3 regions of the Pseudoalteromonas sp. PS1M3 genome follow, and region 2 is predicted to be linked to each of the others. Evidence: predicted binding sites of a transcription regulator. Region 2 holds the regulator's gene; each other region holds the start of a gene.

The links. Region 2 encodes ArgR, which controls arginine synthesis, uptake and breakdown. Its sites were predicted from a motif close to ANTGAATANNTATTCANT; they were not measured.
Region 1: gltB (glutamate synthase large subunit) is a predicted target of ArgR. The motif match lies at 3,291-3,308, and genes of this name have one in related genera.
Region 3: argC (N-acetyl-gamma-glutamyl-phosphate reductase) is a predicted target of ArgR. The motif match lies at 2,541-2,558, and genes of this name have one in related genera.

The regions. Positions count from the first base shown of each region.
Region 1 is NZ_AP022624.1:2,074,191-2,080,229, reverse strand. It holds gene PS1M3_RS09495 (ABC transporter permease) at 1-529, opposite strand, end outside; gene PS1M3_RS09490 (ABC transporter ATP-binding protein) at 533-1,243, opposite strand; gene PS1M3_RS09485 (efflux RND transporter periplasmic adaptor subunit) at 1,280-2,533, opposite strand; gene gltB (glutamate synthase large subunit) at 3,410-6,039, shown strand, end outside.
Region 2 is NZ_AP022624.1:3,109,389-3,115,427, forward strand. It holds gene cgtA (Obg family GTPase CgtA) at 1-75, opposite strand, end outside; gene rpmA (50S ribosomal protein L27) at 217-474, opposite strand; gene rplU (50S ribosomal protein L21) at 491-802, opposite strand; gene ispB (octaprenyl diphosphate synthase) at 1,225-2,196, shown strand; gene mdh (malate dehydrogenase) at 2,292-3,224, opposite strand; gene argR (transcriptional regulator ArgR) at 3,449-3,916, shown strand; gene PS1M3_RS14550 (Dyp-type peroxidase) at 3,913-4,812, opposite strand; gene PS1M3_RS14555 (ABC transporter ATP-binding protein) at 4,859-5,908, opposite strand; gene PS1M3_RS14560 (iron ABC transporter permease) at 5,909-6,039, opposite strand, start outside.
Region 3 is NZ_AP022624.1:740,440-746,478, reverse strand. It holds gene PS1M3_RS03485 (ornithine carbamoyltransferase) at 1-608, opposite strand, end outside; gene argB (acetylglutamate kinase) at 616-1,383, opposite strand; gene argC (N-acetyl-gamma-glutamyl-phosphate reductase) at 1,383-2,393, opposite strand; gene argE (acetylornithine deacetylase) at 2,615-3,760, shown strand; gene panP (pyridoxal-dependent aspartate 1-decarboxylase PanP) at 3,814-5,442, opposite strand; gene PS1M3_RS03460 (EAL domain-containing protein) at 5,719-6,039, shown strand, end outside.

The sequences.
Region 1 (6,039 bases), 1.0 Mb from region 2:
GGTAAATAACCTGACCCACTGAATTTTTGCCAGCAAATAACTTATCGTTTAACTCCTCGCTAATGACAACAACGGGCGCTGCATTGTCTTCTTGTTGCTGTGACCACTTGCTACCATGTAAAAATTCGAGGTCAAACATATTAAAAAATTCAGGAGTGGTAAGTCTTGCACTTTGACTAAACGGTTTTACTTTGTCAGAGTCTATGTAAACAGAAAAACCACTTCGTACCATTTTTAAACGTTGAGCACCTACTTGAGATTGATAAAGATTTGCAGCATCTTGATAAGTTAGTTGAAGAGGCTGGTTATCTGACGTCCACCATGTGCTTCCATCGTCCATTATCTGTAACTGCACACTAAAAAGCTGACTGCTCTTGTGCGGGATTGGATCGGCCGACATCATGTGATACACACTCAAACTAGTCATGGTGATGCCAATACCAATTGCGATGGCAAGTACCATTAAAAAGCTTACGAGTGGTGTGCGTTTAAAGCTACGCCAACTCAGATCAATATAATGAACCAGCATGAATTATACTCCTTGTGCGACTTTTATTGGCTGTGTACCTTGGTACAAAGTAAAGTCAGCAAGTTGTCCATCAACTACTTGAATGTTGCGCGGTGCGCGGCGGGCTAATTCACTGTCATGTGTCACCATTATAATGGTGGCGCCATCGCGATTTATTTGCTCAAGTAATTCCATCACTTGGCGAGCCATTAGGCTGTCTAAGTTACCGGTTGGCTCATCGGCAAGTAAAAAACGTGGTTCGCCGGCAAGTGCGCGGGCTATAGCGACGCGTTGTTGCTGGCCGCCAGAAAGTTGCTGAGGTAAATGTTTAGCGCGGGAGGCTAAGCCTACTTGTTCTAAACATTGCTCTATTCTACGTTTACGTTCTTTTGCTTTAATACCTCTATAACGAAGAGGTACTTCAATATTTTCATAGAGGTTTAAATCTGGTATTAAATTAAAACCTTGAAAGATAAAACCAATTTTTTGATTTCGGCAATCGGCACGTTGGTTGTCGTTTAGGTTACCCACATTTACACCATCTAAAATATAATCACCTTCACTAAAGGGTTCTAACATACCGGCAATATTTAAAAAGGTAGTTTTCCCAGAGCCGCTAGGGCCTGTGACAGCTATAAATTCGCCTTCATTTACATTTAAATTAAAGTCTCTTAATGCGTGAGTTTGAACCATTTCAGTTTGGTATACTTTACTTATGTTTTTCATTTGTAACATGGTTTTTCCTTAAATTGGCGCTGGTTGAGAGCGCTTCTAATTTAATAAAAGCGTGTCTACTTGGTTAAATTGGTTGTAGCTAGAAATTATTATTTCGTCGTTTTCATTTAAGCCGCTTAAAATTTCTACCGCGTTAATGCTGGTGGCACCTACGGATATAGGTATACGTCTTGCAAAATTTCCGTCTATTTTATATGCAACAATGCCGCCTTGTTGCATAAAAGCGCCTCGCTTTACCTGCAGCACATTTTGGCGATTGTCGAGTAAAATACGCGCGGTTAAACGTTGATTTTGGCGAATGTTATTGCTGTTGCTTGTAAAGCGAACACGTGTGGTTACTTCGCGATTATTAACTTCGGGTGATATAGCCGAGAGCACTCCCATTATTGTTTCGTTCCCTAATTTAAGCTCTACGTCCATACCTAACCCGAGTTCGTTTGCGTAACTTTCTGGCACCTGCAACTGTGCTTCAAAATGACTTAAATCAACGAGTGTCATCAGAGGCTGACTTTGCGTGACGGCTGCTTTTTGTTGCACAAGCAGATTACCAACAATGCCTGTCACTGTGGCCCGAATTGACAGCTCATTCACTTTTCTATGTAAGTCATCAACGATCAACTGCTGACGCTCTACATCACTTTTAGCTGCTTGCAATTCAAATGCGAGTGTATCTTTAGCAAGTGCCACCTCTTGCTGTGCGTGTTTATAGGTAAGCTGTGCACGTGATAAGTCGTCTATTGCTTTTTCAAGGTCTATTTGGCTTATTAAATGCTTTTTAATTGATAGTTTTGCGCGACGATCTTCTCTTTGTGCTGCGTTTAATTCTACACTTGCCATATCGAGTGTTTTTGTAAGGGTTAAAGTGTCTCTTCTTGATTGTAGGTGTTGCCTTTTAAGTTCACCTTCTAAGCGTTGTAATACGGATTGTTGTTGTTTTAATTCATTGGTAAGTTCAGGGCTATGAAGTACAGCAAGCTCGTCGCCTTTGGTAACTGTATCGCCAGCTTTTACGTGCAAGCTTACAAAGCCTCTCTCTGGGCTGTAGATATGTGGTGCATTGGCGGCAACAATTTTTCCACTTGCGGCTACATCGCGAATAAGCGTTTTAATTTCTACTTTTGCTATTTGCATCTTTTCTTGGCTAAATGATTTAGTTGCATCCGAGCCTGACATAACTCCATAAGTAGCAGCAATAACAAGTAACAACACAGCGATAATTAAAAGAAAACGTTTTTTATGGTTTGCGGGTGTTTTAACTTGTATGTCTTGAGCACTGGTATCTTTAATCATTATTCAACCTTAACTAAATGAATTTATATTTTTTTCAAACATGACATAAAGTAGTGCTGCAAAAATAGCGGCTAGTGGCGAGAGTAAAAATAAGCTTAAAGTGAACATAATTCTTCCAAATAATAATTACTAAATTACACTATACGATTAGCATGCCAAAATTTAACCTATTGATATTATTATACTTAATAATTTATTTATTAAAGTAATATGTCCGTGGACACTTTATGTGTCCGCTCCGGACACATACAAAGCAATATATAAAGAGTAAATACAGCGTTGCGGGTACAAGAAAACCAATAACGTCGCAACTTCAGTGAATTCAAAAGTGTAAGTGTATTTTAAAGCTAAGCTACTCAGGCGATTAAATAGCGGGGTGACATTTAAACTTTGACTGGTTTTATTTTTCTATTTACGAATAATTAATCAAAGTAATGAGTGGTTAAATTATAGCTTTTAAGCTGAATGAAGAATAAGGAACATAATTCTACCTTTATTTATCCCTTTTATAATTTGTTAATGAAAAGGGGTAATATTATTTGCATAATCCCAACATTTTACGAATCTCTTCAATTGAATATTTATTCACTAATATCTAAGCTTACGTTTACGTAAACTGCTTTTTAAGTTGGAGGTGTTTTTACAAAATGTTAAACTTGACACCAGTGTCATGAAAAAATAACGGTGAAAATACCGCTAAATGTTAATAAAAATGATAAAAAAGAAATCTTGCTATGAAGTGAGAAATATTCAAGAATGTGAATATGTATTCAAATTACTGTTGACTCTATTTGATATAGAGGCTAGTTTTGACCGGCTGTTAGCAAATCGTCGAGCAGTTCATTAACGCTAACAGTGAAGCAAGGGGAGGGGTCTATGTTATACGACTCGAAATTAGAGAAAGAAAATTGTGGCTTTGGCTTAATTGCCCAAGTTAATGGTCAGGCTAGTCACCGGCTTATTCGTACTGCTATTACTGGGTTGGATCGTATGCAACACCGGGGCGGTATTTCTGCTGATGGTAAAACAGGCGATGGCTGTGGTTTGCTTTTGCAAAAACCAGATAGTTTTTTCCGTGCTATTGCAAGTGAGCATAATTGGCACCTTGGTAAAAACTATGCAGTAGGCATGATCTTTTTAAATTCAGATCCTGTTTTAGCACAAGCTGCAAAGGAAATTCTGAGCGAAGAATTAGAAAAAGAAACGCTAAATATTTTAGGCTGGCGCGAAGTGCCTACCGACCCATCAATGCTAGGTCCAATTGCTGTGCAGCAATTACCGGGCTTTGAGCAAATTTTTGTAAGCGCACCTGAAGGTTGGCGTTCAAAAGATTTAGAACGTCGCTTATACGTAGCGCGCCGTCGTGCTGAAAAACGTTTAGCAGACGATGAATCATTTTACATTGCAAGTTTATCTGGATTAGTGACTATCTATAAAGGCCTTATGATGCCTGCAGATTTACCTAATTTTTATTTAGACTTAGCTGACATTCGTATGACCAGCGCAATTTGTGTTTTTCATCAGCGCTTTTCAACAAACACACAGCCTCGTTGGCCACTTGCTCAACCTTTCCGCTATTTAGCGCACAATGGTGAAATTAACACCATTGAGGGTAACCGTCAGTGGGCTCGTGCTCGCTCGTATAAATTTTCGTCTCCACTTATTCCAGATTTACAAAGCGCAGCGCCGTTTGTTAATGAAACAGGCTCAGATTCGTCAAGCCTTGATAACATGCTAGAACTATTTTTAGCCGGTGGCATGGATTTATTCCGTGCTATGCGCATGCTGGTGCCGCCTGCATGGCAAAAAAACCGCGCTATGGATGACGATTTACGTGCATTTTATGACTTTAACTCCATGCACATGGAGCCATGGGACGGTCCTGCGGGGATTGTTATGTCAGATGGCCGTTTTGCAGCCTGTAACTTAGACCGAAATGGTCTTCGTCCTGCGCGTTATGTAATCACACAAGATGGTTTTATAACCCTTGCTTCTGAAGTCGGTATTTGGGATTACACCGCCGATGAAGTGGTTGAAAAAGGCCGAGTGGGCCCGGGTGAGCTTTTAGTAATTGATACCAAATTGGGGAAAATTTGGCATTCAGATGAAATAGATCAAGATTTAAAATCTCGCCATCCTTATAAGTCGTGGCTTGAAGAAAATGTTAAGCGCTTGACTCCTTTTGAAGAATTAAAAGAGCAAGATGCAGGCAATCGTTCATTTGACGATGAAACGTTAGCTAAATATCAAAAAATGTTTGGTTATACCAATGAAGAGTTGGATAGCGTTATTCGTGTAATGGGTGAAAACGGGCAAGAAGCAACAGGCTCAATGGGTGATGACACTCCGTTTGCTGTGTTAAGCGAAGGGCATCGTTCACTATACGATTATTTCCGTCAAAAGTTTGCACAAGTCACTAACCCGCCAATTGATCCTCTTCGCGAAAACCATGTTATGTCTTTGGCTACGTGTATTGGTAGCGAACAAAATGTGTTTAACGAAACAACAGGGCACGCTAAGCGCTTACAGTTCGATACACCTATTTTAATGTATGCAGACATGCAGCAGCTACTAAATGCAGATGAAGCGCATTACAGCTATTGTAAAATTGATATTACTTACACTGTTGAAGAAGGCTTAGAAAACGCAGTTAAACGCATTTGCGATAAAGCAAAAGAGAAAGCAGCTGCTGGCTCTATCATGCTTATTTTAACTGACCGTAATTTTGACGATGTAAACCTACCTATCCCTGCGGCTATGGCTGTAGGTGCAGTGCAAAAGTGTTTGGTTGATAACAATTTACGTTGTGAATCAAACATTATTATCGAAACGGGTAGCGTAAGAGACCCTCATCAATTTGCAGTGTTACTTGGTTTTGGCGCAACAGCTATTTACCCATACCTAGCGTATGAATCGTTAGTCGCGATGAGCGACAGTAAAATCATCGATAAATCTTATTGCGAGGTAACCCTTGCTTATCGTAAAGCAGTAAACAAAGGCTTATACAAAATAATGTCGAAAATGGGCATTAGTACAGTCGCTTCTTACCGTTGCTCAATGTTATTTGAGGCGGTGGGTTTATCAGATGCTGTTGTTGATATGTGTTTTAAAGGTGTGGCTAGCCGCATTAAAGGCGCATGTTTTACAGACTTTGATGACGATCAACAAAGCTTACACAAGCTTGCTTTAAGTAAACGTAAGTTACTTAGCCATGGCGGTTTGTTTAAATACGTACATGGTGGTGAATACCATGCATACAACCCAGATGTGATCCAAACACTGCAGGTAGCAGTTCGCTCTGGTGAATACAGAGATTACAACGAGTATGCAAAGCTTGTTAATAATCGCCCTATTTCAACATTACGCGATATGCTGGCACTTAAATTACCAGAAAATGGAATTAGTATTGATGATGTAGAGCCTGCAGAAGCGCTTTACAAACGTTTTGACTCAGCTGCAATGAGTATTGGTGCTTTATCGCCAGAGGCTCATGAAGCACTCGCAAT
Region 2 (6,039 bases):
ACGTCGGAAAGACACGATACCGCTTCCGCCGTCTCCGGCCTCTGCGCGAATTTCTACTTCATCTACAAACTTCATGATTACTCACTTTAGGGATTGGCTTGCTAATTTATACATTATATACCGAAGCCAAGCCGATTGCAGGCTTGGCTTTGGTATATATTTTTGTCTCAAAACAAAAAACCCCGCAAAGGCGGGGTTTTTTAACTACCTTACTGATTACTCAGTTACGATAGTTACGTATTTACGGTTTAAAGGACCTTTTTGTTCAAATTGAACTTTACCATCTGCTTTTGCAAAAATAGTGTGGTCTTTACCGATACCTACGTTTGTACCAGGGTGGAAACGTGTTCCACGCTGACGAACAATGATGCTACCCGCTAGAACTGATTCGCCACCAAAACGCTTAACACCTAGGCGTTTGCTTTCTGAATCGCGACCGTTACGAGTACTACCAGCTGTTTTTTTATGTGCCATTTCTAAGTACCTCTAATTAAGCGCTAATGCCAGTGATTTTAACTTCAGTGAACCATTGACGGTGGCCCATTTGCTTACGAGAATGCTTACGGCGTCTAAATTTAACAACCTTAATTTTCTCACCGCGACCATGTGAAACAACCTCAGCTGTTATCTTACCACCGTTTACGAACGGTACACCGATCTCGATCTTCTCACCATCAGCAACTAAAAGCACTGAATCAAATTCAACTGCCGCACCAGTTTCAACGTCTAATTTTTCAAGACGAATCGTTTGACCTTCAGTCACACGATGCTGTTTACCACCACTTTGGAAAACCGCGTACATAATTAACTCCGTCTGTGCACCCTCAAATCGGCGCAACTAAAATATTCTTCGATAGGGCGCGAAGTTTACGCTAACGCGAAATAACTAGCAAGCCTATTTTGTAATTAAAATGAATAAAAAGTAGCTGCTTTGAGAGCAATTCAATATTTTCTCTATTTTATATTAATTAAGCCTTTTGCCAAGCGCTTTTTAACTCTTTGCAAAAATAACCCTACTAATAAAATTGCAACCTGCGTCGACCATTATTCAAACTCAAAAACCACCTTTCATCGTCTAATAATTAAACACATTTGTGATTGAATTAAGCACTTATTAAGCACTTTAGGTAGGTTTTTTAAATCAATCGTCACAAAATATCGAGCTAGTGCGTTTTTTGTTGTACAATCTGCGCCGTTCACACATAAAAATTGGCTCGGAGATCAATGGATATAAAAGCTATCCAGGCGTTAATAGAAAGCGATATGAATGACGTCAATCAACTTATACATGCGCAAATGCGCTCAGAGGTGGCGTTAGTAAACCAACTTGGTTTATACATAGTTAATAGCGGCGGCAAACGCGTTCGCCCTATGTTGGCTATTTTAGCTGCCAAAGCGCTAGGATATACTGGTAAAGACCACATTACACTTGCGACCATTGTTGAGTTTATTCACACCGCGACCTTATTACACGACGACGTTGTTGATGAGTCAAACTTACGCCGAGGCACCCCGACCGCTAACGCTGAATTTGGTAATGCTGCTAGCGTATTAGTTGGCGACTTTATATACACGCGCTCATTCCAGTTAATGGTTGGTTTAGGCAAAATGCAAATTATGCAAATACTCGCCGATGCTACCAATATCATTGCTGAAGGTGAAGTGCTGCAACTTATGAATTGCAACGATCCAGACACAACCGAAGCCAGCTACATGCAAGTTATTTACTCCAAAACGGCTAAGCTGTTTGAAGCTGCTACCGGGCTTGCTGCTATTATTACCAACAATGATGAAGCCACGCTCAATGCATTAAACTTATACGGTATGCACTTAGGTACGGCATTTCAACTTGTTGACGATGTGCTTGATTATAACGCCGATGCAGACCAGCTAGGTAAAAATATAGGCGATGATCTAGCCGAAGGTAAGCCTACCCTACCACTTATATATGCAATGCAACACGGTAATGCGCATCAAACACAGTTAATTCGTGATGCCATTGAGCACAGTAATGGTATGGAACATTTAGAAGAGATTTTATCTACGTTAAAACAAACCAATGCGCTTGAGTTTACAATGCAAAAAGCAGAGCTTGAAGCCGATAAAGCAATTGCTTGCTTAGATTTTCTACCAGAATCTGAATACAAGCACGCATTGGTAAGCTTAGCCCGTATAGCCGTTGACCGTGATCACTAGCCTTAACGAGCCTCTTATTCAACATTAAGAGTAAATAACATTCGAGCAACAAAAAAGCCTGCAAATGCAGGCTTTTTTAATGCTCATTCTGGCTATTACGCCATGAAATCAACACCTTCTTTGATGTCTTTTTTCAGTGTTTCAAGCATATCGTTCTTCGCTTTTTCTTCAAACGCGCTTAGCTCGCCGTAAGAAAGAATTTCTTCAACGCCGTTTTTACCTAAACGTACTGGGTGTGCAAAATACTCTGCATCCCCATCTTCAACAGCAACGTATGCGTAATCTACAACATCTTCACCTTGTAGGCCTTTAACTAAAGACATACAAAAACGTGCTGCAGCAGCACCCATTGATAATGTAGCTGAACCACCACCTGCTTTAGCATTTACTACTTCAGTACCTGCATTTTGGATACGTGGAGTAAGTGCAGCAACTTCGTCTTCAGTGAAAGTTACGCCTTCAACTTGAGAAAGTAGAGGAAGAATAGTTGTGCCAGAGTGACCACCAATTACGGGTACTTTAACTGTAGCAACGTCTACGCCTTTAAGTTCAGCAACAAATGCTTCTGAACGAATCACGTCAAGCGTAGTAATACCAAATACACGGCTTGCATCGTATGTACCTGCTTTCTTGAACACTTCAGCAACAATTGGTACTGTGCCGTTTACTGGGTTAGTAATAATACCCACAAGTGCTTTAGGACAACTAGCTACAATGCCTTCAGCTAGTGTTTTAATGATACCGGCATTTACGTTAAATAAATCTGCACGATCCATACCTGGTTTACGTGGCATACCCGCTGGGATTAAAACAATATCAGCACCGTCAAGCGCTTTGTTTAAATCGTCTGCGCCAAAACCTGCTACTTTAACATCAGTTGGGATGTGTGATAGGTCAACAGCAACACCTGGTACAACTGGTGCAACATCGTAAAGTGATAATTCAGAACCAGCTGGTAAGCCTGTTTTTAATAGTAAAGACAATGCTTGACCGATACCGCCTGCAGCACCTAATACAGCAACTTTCATTGGAATTCTCCGTCATTTGAGGTAGGAAATACTTGTGGCCCTTAAGATAATGAAATTAGCGCCTAAAAACAAATTTATCGGGCCTATTTTGCGATATTTTCGACCATAGTTGTAAACTTTGGTGGTTTATCGCATCAAACTGTCAAGTTGACTAAACAACTGCTGCATAATTATTCATTTTTGTGTAGTATTTACAGCATAAAAAACAATAATGAATAAAGACTATGCAACCTCAAGATAAACAAGAAGCATTGGTAAAAGCGTTTAAATCACTTTTAAAAGAAGAAAACTTTGGCTCTCAGGGCGAAATAGTTGATGCACTTAAAGAGCAAGGCTTTGACAATATAAGCCAAAGTAAAGTGTCACGCATGTTAAGTAAGTTTGGTGCTGTGCGTACCCGCAACGCTAAGCAAGAAATGGTTTACTGCCTACCCGCTGAAATGGGAGTGCCGACAGCTAAAAGCCCATTACGCCAGTTAGTCATTGATATTATGCATAATGAAATGATGATCATTATTCGCACCAGCCCAGGCGCTGCGCAGCTTATTGCCCGCTTACTTGACTCGTTAGGAAAGGCCGATGGTGTATTAGGTACTATTGCCGGAGACGATACTATATTTATTGCTCCAGCAAAAATTTCTGAAATAGATGTCACACTTGAACGTGTACGTATTTTGTTTGATACGGTTTAAATTTGCTTTAAAAACCCAACTGAGGGGGCAAAAAAAGCAGACCCCATATCGGCTTGAGTAAAATCAAGCCAATGGTCGTAACACTCCCCCTCCCCTAAACGGCTATTTAATACAGCCTCAAATGCAGTACCAGTACTTGCGCAGCTTATGCATAACATACCTTGCTCATAAACATCGCCATAAGGCATGCTTTGATTCAACAAAAGGGGTTGCCCCTCTTCATCTTTTAACTCACTACGCGTGGCATGACTGGTATTTAGTGCTGGGGTTATAAGCGTATTATCAAGCCGTGTACGGCCCATAATTTGCTCTTGCTCACTGAGCGATAGGTGCTGCCAAACAGTTAAGTCGTGTTTATAGCGCTGAACATGAATATAACTTCCCTGATCTTCAAAACAACCAGGTTTATTAATTAAAGCAGTTGAACGCTTTTTTCTTCCGTGTGGCATATCACCACCATAAATAAAACCATTAAAATCTCGGCCATCTAAAAAACGAAAGTTACGGATTTGCTCCACCAGCTCAACATCAGGTGCAAAAAGCTTTAAAACTTGCAATGCAAATAAGTGGTTTACATCTTCTCTGTCTGAACGTACCTGCACAAACAAGTCGCACGGCTGAACACTCATTTGGTGCTCTGCATGATTTATATTAGGAAAGCTTTGCAGCTCACTAGGAATATACTCAGGAAGAATATGAGGCCAATATTGGGCGCCAATGGCAACAACGCACGACAACATCGACTCTGAAAACTGATCATTAAACTCTTCTTCAATTGCGCTTACTTGTTTTAATTTAGCGCGCAATGATTCGTCTTGACCATCAAACACATTAAAAAATAAATGCAAACCATGCAGGTTTGCTTCAGCACAAATCCCAGATTGCGCTTGCGCCATTGTTATTCCTCAGTTTTACAGATATGTACACAGTGAATCACATTAACTATGATTCAAAAAAATTCACTGTGTGGGGTTTTATTTTTATTATAACCTGCTCATTGATTTCAAATGATTGGCCATATTGCGCTTCAACTTCAAGCGTTTGTTCGGCTATAACAACTTTATAAACATACGCAGAGCCAATAAAGCGACGACTTAATATTGTAGCCCGTTTACTGAGTTTGTCACTTTGACACTCTTGCACAAGTTCAATTTGGTGAGGTCGCACATATAACTCACCACTACATGGATGGTGGCTCGTTTGCGTATCTGACTCAACGGTGCCAAAAGGTGTTTTATATTCAGTTGCCGTTAATGCTTCTGCGGATAAGTATATGCCTTGACCTAGAAACTCTGCAACCACCTTTGACCTAGGAGCAGCAAAAAGCTGCTCTGGCGTGCCTTGTTGAGCAATACTACCGCGGTCCATAATGGCAAGCGTGTCAGAAAAAGCAAAAGCTTCTTCTTTTGAATGGGTAACAAATACCGCTGATACTTGTTGCGCCTTAATAATACGGCGAATATCTGCAATTAATTCAAAACGAACTTGGGTATCTATATTTGAAAACGGCTCATCAAGAAGTAGTAAACTTGGTTTATAAGCCAACGCACGGGCAATCGCAACGCGTTGCTGCTGCCCACCAGAAAGCTGGTGAGGAAATCTATCTGCGCAACCAGACAAATGCACTAACTGAAGCATTTCATCCACACGCTGTTGTTTTTCGGATTGGCTCATTTTACCTAACCCAAACGCAATGTTATTTGCTACGCTTAGATGAGGAAACAACGCGTAATCTTGAAACATCATACCTATATTTCGGTGCTCTGGTGCAATAAATGTTGACCCATCACTTACCAGCTTGCCATCTATAAATACACTTCCGTGCTTGGCCTCAACTAAGCCTGCAATGGCTTTTAATGTGGTGGTTTTACCGCAGCCACTGGCACCAAGCAAGCATACAATCTCATCTTTACCCACGGTTAAGTCTAAGTTTTCGATCACCTTTGTACCGTTATAGTGATAGCTGACACCTTGCAAAATTAAACTACTCATTTAAGTGTGTTGCTCCATAGAACGATTAATAAAATACAAGGGGATAAATCCAACAATAACAATAGATAAAGCAGATATAGAAGCCAGCTCTAACTGCTCATCACTCACGTACTGAAAAACATGCGTTGCTA
Region 3 (6,039 bases), 1.2 Mb from region 2:
GATGCGCCATTCATAGCTGCTATTTGCTCTGCTTTTTTAAGAATTTGCGAATCCGGAGAGCTGCCTTTAGGCGTTACTGCCACAAAATCGGTACCCAGTGTTGCAGCAAGTAACATAAGTGAATGAGTTACATTATTGCCCTCGCCTAGGTAAGCTACTTTAAGCTCGCTCACATCGCCATGTACTTCTTGAAGCGTTAAAAAGTCTGCCAATGCTTGGCATGGGTGATACAAGTCACACAAGCTATTAACCACAGGAACAGAAGAGTACTCACCTAATATGGTTAACGTGCTGTGCTGGTTTACACGCGCTACAATACCGTCAGCCCACGTTGAAATATTTAGTGCAAAATCTTTTACTGATTCACGTGCGCCCATAGCGCCATTTTGCTGGTCTAAATATACAGCGTGACCACCTAAACGGTTAATACCAATATCAAACGATAAACGTGTACGTAAGCTTTGCTTTTCAAATAGTGTAACAACTGACTTGCCCGCTAGTACTTGACTGTATTTTTCTGGCTTTGCCTTTAAATCACGCGCCAGCTTTAATAAATTAAGTGCGCCTTGTTGGTCTAATTCTAGACCCGTTAAAAAATTCTCTAACATGGTAACCCTATGGTGTAATCTTTGTTCCGACATGCTCGCCTTGCAGCAAAGCAGTTAAATTTTCTGGCTTTTGCCAGCTGGAAATATACACACCGCGTCGTAAGTGTAGGGCAGCGTGAAGACTGGTCTTAACTTTGACCTCCATCCCGCCCACAATTACTCCCTCTGCAATTAAAGTCTCAATGTGTTTTGTATCTAATTGATGTAATGGCTGCTTATTAGCGTCAAGCACGGCCTCTACATCAGTCATAAAAATAAGTTCTGCATTTAAATTATTGGCGATAGCTGCCGCTGCCTCGTCTGCATTAACGTTGTACCAAAGCCCTTGCTCGTCAAAACCTATAGAGCTAACAATTGGTAAGCGCCCGACGTTTAGTAAATCGTTAATAATAGAGTCGTTGTTACTTTCGCACTTTCCTACTAGGCACAATGCTTTGAGCTTTTGCGATGCCGTTACGCCTGCTTCGTAAAGGCTTAACCCAACAGGTTTATGGCCAGAAGCAATAGCTTGAGCCATTAACTGCTTGTTTGCACAACCTGCAAGTGCACCAACTATGTGGGGCATTTGTTCTGCAGGGCTAATACGTAAACCTTGATGCTTAGCGCTAACAAAACCGGCTTCTTTTAACCATGTATCGACTAATGCCCCGCCACCATGCACAATTACAAAGTTATGACTTGGCTGATTAGACAACACATCAAATAACGCACGAGCTGCGTTTTCAGTGTTAAGTACAGCGCCGCCAAGCTTAATAACCCACGTTTTTTTAGCCATTAAAACGCTCCTTTTAAGCCTGTGGTGTGGTCTAAATTCATTGATAAATTAATACACTGCAGAGCTTGCCCTGCAGCACCTTTTAGTAAATTATCAATGGCTGCCATAACAATGAGCTGAGAGCCTTGCTGCTGCCAACCAATATCAACATAAGGCTGCTTTGCAACTCCCTTAATTGACGGGATCTTACTACCTAACAAGCGGATTAAAGGCTCGTTTTCAAGCACGCTGTAGGCCTTAGCCACTTGCTCACTTGTAACATTAGGTTTTAGTTGCACGTAAATGGTTTCTAAAATACCGCGAGCAAAGTTCCCTAAATGAGGTGTAAATAAAACCTGGTGACCAAGGTGTTGCTCTATTTCTGGTCCGTGGCGATGATTAAATAAACCATATGGCGCTAGCGACACTTCACAAAAGTGAGTACCTACACTGGCTTTACGCCCTGCACCAGTTACCCCCGACACTGCATTAATAATAATTTTGTCGTCGCTTAACAAACCTGCTTGCTGTAGTGGCTTTAACGCATTCAGCGCTGCAGTAGGATAACAGCCGGCAACAGCCACTAAATTTGCATTTGCAATGTCGTTGCTATTCCATTCAGCTAAACCATAGGCCGATTCATTTAATAACTCAGGGTGCTTATGTTCAAAGCCGTAATAAGTAACGTAATCATCATTGCTTGCAAGGCGATAACCACCCGATAGGTCAAACACCTTTTTGCCCATCGCTAAAAATTGCGGGGCTAAATCTACACTTACTTTATGGTCGGTACACAGGCATACGTAATCTGCATTCGCATTAATGTCGTCGAACGCTGACTTTGTAAGAGGAAGTAAAGGAGTATCAAGCAAACCTAGGTGCTCTGGATATAAATCACTCAGTAATTTGTGTTTATCTAGGCTTCCTTCAGATACATAGCTACCTGACAGTTTTAAATTTGGGTGTTTAGCCACAAGGCTTGCTAGTTCTGCGCCGCTGTATCCGCTTGCGCCAATAATCGCTACATTCATTATTTACTCATTATCTTAAAATCTATTACTACTTATTTGTGTGTTCGCTTACACTAGCTTAGGTGCTAAGTAAGTCTTTTTTGTTAATGAATTTTGATTATCGTCGCATTATCATCATTGTGTTACTTAATATATTTATGCTTAAAAAGTGAATTGATATTCATCATAAATACTTTTATATTGTTATGCAATTAAATTGAATAGTTATTTTGGAATTTTTTATGTCTTTGCCTTCGTTTATTTCTATGTACCAGCAATTAATTGCAGCCCCGTCTATCAGTGCAATTGAAGACAGCGAATGCATGAGTAATAAAAGCGTTATCGAGTTACTTGCCATCTGGTGTGAAACGCTCGGTTTTACTTTTGAAATAATAGAACTGGAAGGTAAAAAAGGGCGTTATAACTTATTAGCTAAACGTGGCGTCGGGGATGGTGGTTTAATGCTTGCTGGGCATACCGACACAGTGCCGTTTGATGACAGCCGCTGGAATCATGATCCGTTTAAATTAACAGAACTCGACAACAAACTGTATGGGCTAGGTAGTATTGATATGAAAGGATTTTTTGCTTTCGTATTACAAGCTATAAGCGAACTAGATGAAAAACAACAAACACAGCCAATTTTAATACTTGCCACTGCAGATGAAGAAACCACCATGGCAGGCGCACAGCAAATTTGCAAACATCCTAACTTAAAGCCGGCACGCTGTATTATTGGCGAACCCACTGATATGACACCAGTATTTACACACAAAGGGCATATGAGTACTGCAATAAGAGTTGTCGGTCGTTCTGGCCATAGCTCCGATCCCGAACGTGGTCTTAACGCCATTGAAGTTATGCATAAAGTGACTTCAAAATTACTGATCTTAAAAGAGCAGTTAAAGAATAAGTATTCACTAAGCCACTTTGAAATACCTTATCCTACTTTAAATTTTGGTAATATTCATGGTGGTGACAACGCAAATAGAATATGTGGGTGTTGTGAAATGCATATTGATATGCGCCCATTGCCAGGGTTGAGCGTACAAGAGCTACAAGCACTGCTGCTAGATGCAACAAAAGACATAAACGAGCAATACCCAAACTCAGTAAGTGTTATTGACCTACATGACCCAATACCAGCATTTACTGGCAGAACCGACAGCGCGCTAGTTCAACTTGCGGAAAAGATAGCGGGCCAAAAAGCCATTGCTGTTAATTACTGCACAGAAGCACCTTTTATTCAGCAACTGGGTTGTGAAACCATAGTTATGGGACCAGGTTCTATTAATCAGGCGCATCAACCTGACGAATTTTTAGCAATGGAAAAAATAAAGCCTTCACAGCACATCATTAGCAATATTATAAAAGCCTGTTGCTTTTAGCTAAGCAATAAAAAAGACGCTTAACAGCGTCTTTTTTATAAATGCTAAATTTACTATTTCATGTATTTGCTTAAATACTTTTTAAATACTGGGTCTGTTTTAGCAAGCTCTTTTTGCTCAGCTAATATCTCTTTTAAAATCACACCCGAGGTAAGCGGGTTAGCCAGTACAACCCTAAACACAACCGTAGGTTGATTATCGTATTGAGCTGGGGTCAAACGAGTACGCGATACAAACGAGCGTCCAGACTCACGCTGGCGTTTTTGCATACTGGCTGTAAAACGATTTAGTGAAGCAAAAATATCAATCCGTGTTTTTTCATCAGCCTCAGCAATCGCTTGTTTTATTTGCTTAGGCACATAGCGATAAGTAAGCAAACATAGCTCAGGCTCTGAAATAAGTTCAAAATCTTCGTCTGCCTTGATTAAATCAGCAAAATACTTTGCCTTTTTTATACTTCGATCGATTAGCATTTCATAGCCTTTACGGCCAATAACACGTAAGCAAGCATGCACTAACATAGCCATACCAGGGCGGCTACCCTCTAGTGTGTGGCTACCTAAATCTTTAGAGCCCTTACGCAATATATACTCAGCATGATGCTCTATTGCATCGGTTGCAGCGGGATCTTTAAACAGCACTAAACCTGCACCCATCGGGACATACATTTGTTTGTGGGCATCAATTGTTATTGAGTCTGCTCGCTCAATACCATTGAGCAGAGGACGATAAGTATTAGATAATAACGTTGCCCCACCCCAAGCAGCATCAACATGAAAATGACAGTTAATCTCTTGCGCTAAATCAGCCATTTCGTTGAGGGGATCAATATTGCCGGTTTCGGTTGTGCCTGCAACACCAATAATTGCCATTACTTTAATGCCTTTAGACTCAAGCTCGCGGGCTTTGTCTCGCATGGCATTTACATCGACCTTGTTGTCATCAGTTGTTTTAATACCAACTAAGTTGTCGCGCCCTATCCCTAATAAATCAACCGATTTACCTAATGAATAATGACCACGTTCTGAAATTAATACCGCAAGACCTCTGTATCCATAGTGCAGCATACCTGCCACAATTCCTTGCGATGCAATACCGGTAAATTCACCATCGGCTTTTAACAAACGATTTCGAGCAATCCAAAGCGCAGTAATGTTTGCAACCGTACCACCAGAGCAAAATGCACCTAATGACGTTTTAGCGCTGTGCATCCATTTAGAGTAAAACGCATCGTTTTGGCCATAGGCTAAATGATGCATCATACCTAACACCTGTCGCTCAAGGGGGGTAAACGCCTTAGATGTCTCAATTTTTACTAGATTTTGATTTAGTCCCACCATCAACTTTGAAAGTGGCAGTAAAAAATGCGGTAAAGCTGATGTCATATGACCAATAAAACTTGGTGCAGCCGTATGCACAGAATGAGCAACAAGTTGCTCCATTATGTCTTGAGCATAAGCAGATACAAACGTTGGGTTTTCTGGGATCACCGCAGCTTGAAAGTCTTTTTCAATTTCATGTAATGGTTTTTCGATTGCCGCTATATTTTCGTTTAAAAAACCTGCTAAATTACTCGATATTTCAAGCTCAATTTTGCTTAAAGTTGAGTCAGGCGCTTCAGGTACAGTAAATATACGCTTGAGGCTTTCTTTAGAGGCGACGGCACAACGCTTTTGATCCATCTTAATACCTAGTGTGTGTGTTGCTAAAACACCTGTTTAACTAGTAAAAACGCCCAAATATGGCGGTAAGTTAAGCAATAGTGTTTCTAAATAATTGCTCTAACTGTACTGCAATATAAGTAAAATGTCTCGTTAAAAGCCTTAAAAGCAACACCACGCATGACAAAAAAGTGTTAATTTAATTAAAATTTTATTTAATCTAATAAATACTAATTATTTATTGGGCAATTTTGTATTTTAAGTATAATCATTAAAACAACAAAAAAGGGACAGGCAATGCTTAAGGGAAGAGTGAAAGTGAGCTGGTTAGTGGCTGGTTTTGCTTTATTTTTAGTCAGCTTAGTGGTCTATATTTACTACACCTACCACACAACCCGCGCTGAAATTATGGAATCTGTTGATGCGCGCCTTCTTAATGCCGCAGCCAGTGTTAAGCATATACTCGGTGATGACTACCTAAATACCATGAATCAAAACGGTCAAATTAATTTTTTTGACTATGAAGTCAAAAGCAGGCAACTTTCTGAGTTTGCACAAGCGCTTGATGTGGCATATGTATATGCAATGATATTAAAAAACAACCGCGTATACTTTACT